Regions from separate parts of the Colwellia sp. Arc7-D genome, predicted to be linked through region 2. Evidence: predicted binding sites of a transcription regulator. Region 2 holds the regulator's gene; the other holds the start of a gene.
What was found. The regulator FliA, encoded in region 2, starts transcription of late flagellar genes. The targets are predictions, from matches to a motif close to CTAAAGNTNNNNNNNNNNNNGCCGATA.

Region 1 (2,473 bases), 1.5 Mb from region 2:
CCTAAAGACTCGAGCTCAATAGCACCATCTTGTATTTGTTTTTCTAATTGTTCGGCTATTTTTTTCACAAGCTCATTCACTTCTTCTTGTGATGCTTGCTCTAACTCATCTTTCGCCTGTTGAATAGCTTCTAACGACATTGCGTCTGCCGTACTTTGTGATTGTCCGCCACGTTCAGCGCCACGTTGCTCTTGTCGACCACCAGCTTCTGTTTCATCACCCGCTTGAAACTCCAACATTTGTTGGGTCATTTCCATAGTTTGCTGTTGAATCACTTCAATGGGTGTTGGTTCAGGCTTACCTGGTCTAAATTCTTGGGCGATAATACTGGTGCCTTTAGGAATATCTTTCACTTCAATTTTATTTTGCACACCAAATGCGAATTTCATCGAGCCAGCAATTTGCTTAAACTTTAAAACGTCCATTTCAGAAAAAGATAAAAGCAACACGAAAAAGCACATCAGCAACGACATTAAGTCAGCGAATGTACCCATCCATGCTGGTAGTCCCGGAGGTGGACATTTACATTTATCGGCCATAATTAACTCCTGCTATTCTTCTGTGGTATCAACAGCACGCTTACCTTCAGCAAGGTAATTTTTCAGCAAACCTTCTATAACGCGTGGGTTTTGACCATCCTGAATACCTAAAACAGCATCAAGTACTAATTCTTGGTTCATTTTTTCTTCCGCTAAACGTAGCTTTAATTTAGCGGCAATGGGTATGGCGATAACGTTAGCTAAGAAGGCTCCATATAGCGTTGTTAAAAGAGCAACAGCCATCGCAGGCCCAATCGCTTTAGGGTCATCCATATTAGATAACATGGCAACCAGACCAATCAATGTACCTATCATCCCCATCGCAGGGGCAACATCGGCTAATGCCATCATCATGTTGGAGCCTGTTTCATGACGTTCAGTCGTTAAGTCGATATCTTTTTGCATCGTAGCACGCACCACATCAGCATCATGACCATCAACTAGCATGTCGACCCCTTTTTGCATAAACGCGTTAGATATTTCAGCTTCTTCTAATGCCAAAAAACCACCTTTGCGAGCTGCATCAGCCATTTCAACTGACTTTTCAATTAGCTCTTCAGGTTTTTCTAGCTTAAACATAAAGGATTTGCCGATGATTTTTCCAATACCGAAAAATTGGCCTAGATTATAATTGGACAACACAACAAATATTGAGCCACCAAATACAATGATCACTGACTGAGCATCTATAAACATGCCAATGTCACCAGCTAGTAACATCGCCATAACCAGTAACCCTATTGCACCGACTATGCCTATTAACGTTGCTAAATCCACAAATGCCTCCGATAAATTTTCTTAGATATACTGATACCAATTGGTATTACTTGTTCGATAATACCTGATGAATAGGTCTTACGCGAATACTTATAGTGTTAGTTATAGCTCTATTATCGCCCATATTGTCAATAACTTAAGAAGATAATATGAATATTAGCAATATTGTCTTAAATTCATCATTAATTGACCCAGCGCCCCAGCTAAGGTAAGTTTGCGCCTAGAGTTCATATCACGCTAACAAAAGTCCATGGTCAGAAAAAAAATAGAAAACTTAAGCTTCGAAGAATCATTGGTTGAATTAGAAGTAATTGTGCAAAATTTAGAACAAGGCGATCTGAATCTTGAAGATTCTATGGCCTTATTTGAGCGTGGTTTGCATTTGAGCCAACACAATCAAGAAAAGCTCAAAGGTGCTGAACAGCAAATTAATATTTTACTCGAAAAAAACGGCCAAGCAACATTAGAAAAATTTAATACTAACGAGACTGATAGCATTGACTAAACTTGCCTTTATTGACGATGTGCAAACACGCATTAATGATTATCTAACTAAAAAGCTCGACAGTTTAGTCATTAACGATGAGAAGCTTTTAGACGCTATGCGTTACGGCTTGCTTATTGGTGGCAAGCGTATGAGGCCTTATTTAGCATATATCACAGGTGCGACTTTAGATGCAGAACAAAGTGATATTGATGGTGTTGCCGCGGCAATAGAATGTATTCATGCTTATTCACTCTTACATGACGACTTACCCGCGATGGATGACGATGATTTGCGCCGTGGGCAATTAACTTGTCATAAAGCCTTTGATGAAGCTACCGCTATTCTCGCTGGAGATAGTTTGCAAACATTAGCTTTTGATATTATCGCCAATCATGATTTTTCTGAAATTGTGAATAAAAAACGCATAAACTTATTGCGTTACTTGGTAGCCGCTTCAGGTTATCAAGGCATGTGCGGAGGCCAAGCATTAGACTTAGCCGCAACAGATAAAGCCATTTCATTAGCAGAATTAGAAAATTTGCATTCATTAAAAACAGGTGCTTTACTTGAAGCTTCAGTAAAAATGGCGGCAGAATGCAGTAATAATGCCACAGCACAAGATAAAGCACAGCTAGCACATTATGCTAAGCTTGTTGGCTTAGCATACCAA
Region 2 (2,473 bases):
GTCATTAAGCTATGAATTTTACTGGTCTCTTTTTCAGTCGTTTTCAATAAAACGTCAATATCTAAACATAAGGACTTAAACTCACTTACATCAAGTTCGTTGTGCATTAATTTTTGCCACAACGGATTAACCGTACTAATTTTCTTTTGAATACCGTCAACGACTGGAAATATTGCTTCAACCGCATCCATAGTTTTATTAGCGGCCGCTTCAGTATGACTAATAACAAAGTTTAACCTTTCTTTAGCATCAGGAATATCAGCTGTTGCTAAATCACTCAAGCGCTCATCAACATGAAAATTATTTAATGAGTCATGTAGTTGCCGGGTTAATTTACCTATTTCTGCGAACAATTCGTTGTTAATCGGGTTTTGTATTTCTGAAATTAACTCATTGGCTTTAGCTTGTTGGTCTGTTTCAATATATTCAACCAACAACTTTGCTTGCTCTAAAGAAACATGGACACTTGTATTTGTACTCATAAGACGGCCTTGCATAACAGAAATGATTAATTAACCGAGACGCTCGAAAATTTTATCAAGCTTGGCATTTAAGGTTGCTGCCGTAAATGGTTTTACGATGTAGCCATTAACACCAGCTTGCGCCGCCATGATAATTTGTTCTTTCTTAGCTTCTGCAGTTACCATTAAAACCGGTATATGCGATAAATTACTGTCAGCTCTTATTGCTCTAAGTAAATCGATACCTTGCATGCCTGGCATATTCCAGTCGGTAACAACAAACTCAAAATTACCATCTTTAAGCATCGGCAGTGCTGTGTTACCGTCATCAGCTTCTGAAATATTGGTAAAACCTAAGTCACGTAACAAGTTTTTGATTATACGTCTCATTGTTGAAAAATCGTCAACAACAAGCACTTTCATATTTTTATCCAAGGCACCCTCCGGTGAGAACATTTAAAAATTCTACGATGATATTATTTATTCTACTTAACTTTGCCAAGATTGCATACGAGCTTTTAATCGATGCATTGCTTGACTGTGTATTTGGCTTACCCGAGATTCACTGACATCAAGAACTTGGCCTATTTCTCTAAGGTTAAGTTCTTCATCATAATACAAAGACAGTACTAAAGCTTCTCGTTCGGGTAAAGAGGAAATACATTCGGCCAATGATTTTTTAAAGAAACTGTGTTCAATATTAGCATAGGGTTCATCAGGCTGTTGGCTGTGGGCAACTTCAATTACATCTTCACTCACACCTAAATCGTCAATGCCGAGTATTTTACCTGCACTAACATCATTCAAAATTTGATGGTATTCGTTAATCGAAAGTTCTAACTTTTCAGCCACCTCAAAGTCGCTTACGTCGCGACCATGTTCGGCTTCTAAATTTTTTATTGCTTCGCTGATCATACGACTATTTTTGTGAACTGAGCGAGGAACCCAGTCACCACGGCGAATCTCATCAAGCATAGCACCACGAATGCGAATACCTGCGAAGGTTTCAAAGCTAGCACCTTTGGTATTGTCAAAATTATTTGATGCTTCAAGTAAGCCGATCATGCCCGACTGAATAAGATCGTCCACAATAACACTGGCAGGTAATCGGGCAAGTAAATGATAAGCGATACGCTTCACAAGCACCGTGTGTTGTTCCAATAAAGCCGACTTGTCAACACTATAAGTATGTAGTTTTACCACTATAGCTCACTTTTTTGGTCGTTAGTGTTCTAGCAATTGCTCGATGAAAAACTCTAAATGTCCTGAAGCCTCTTTGGGCACAGGCCAGCTGATAATGTTTTTGGCGAGAGCTTTTAAGCCAATAGACGCTGGAGAGTCAGGATATGCTTCGACAATTGCTTGTTGTTTTCTCACTGATTTACGAATATTTTCATCGTAAGGAATAACAGCAACAAGCTCTAAAGTAACATCTAAAAATCTATCGGTTACTTTTGAAAGCTTGCCAAATAAATTTTGACCTTCTTTTGGACTGCGGACCATATTTGCTACGACTTTAAATTTGAATAAACCGTGGTCTCGGCTTAACAGTTTCATTAAGGCATAGCAGTCGGTAATGGAAGTAGGCTCGTCACATACAACCAATAAAACATCTTGTGATGCTCGACAAAAACTTAGCACCATATCGGAGATACCAGCGGCTGTATCAACAATTAAAATATCGAATTTGGTTTGCATATCACTAAAGGCGCGAATAAGCCCAGCATGCTCTGCAGGAGTTAAATCCACCATAGATTGTGTGCCGGAAGTTGCTGGGATAATGTTAATACCAGCGGGACCTTGAATAATAATATCGTCAAGTTCACACTCACCAGATAACACATGAGACAAGTTTCGTTGCACTCGCAAACCTAACATTACGTCCACATTCGCTAAACCTAAATCGGCATCAAGCACAAGTACGCGCTTACCTAATTGAGCTAAGGAAATAGCGGTATTTAATGAGACATTAGTTTTACCAACGCCACCTTTACCACCTGAAACTGCTATGA

Region 1: a site for FliA is predicted at 1,431-1,457, ahead of pomA (flagellar motor protein PomA). Genes of this name have one in related genera too.

The regions. Positions count from the first base shown of each region.
Region 1 covers NZ_CP028924.1:3,638,217-3,640,689, forward strand. The annotation lists gene DBO93_RS15675 (flagellar motor protein MotB) at 1-539, opposite strand, end outside; gene pomA (flagellar motor protein PomA) at 552-1,316, opposite strand; gene xseB (exodeoxyribonuclease VII small subunit) at 1,567-1,821, shown strand; gene ispA ((2E,6E)-farnesyl diphosphate synthase) at 1,814-2,473, shown strand, end outside.
Region 2 covers NZ_CP028924.1:826,251-828,723, reverse strand. The annotation lists gene DBO93_RS03590 (protein phosphatase CheZ) at 1-482, opposite strand, end outside; gene cheY (chemotaxis response regulator CheY) at 513-896, opposite strand; gene DBO93_RS03580 (RNA polymerase sigma factor FliA) at 951-1,664, opposite strand; gene DBO93_RS03575 (MinD/ParA family protein) at 1,686-2,473, opposite strand, start outside.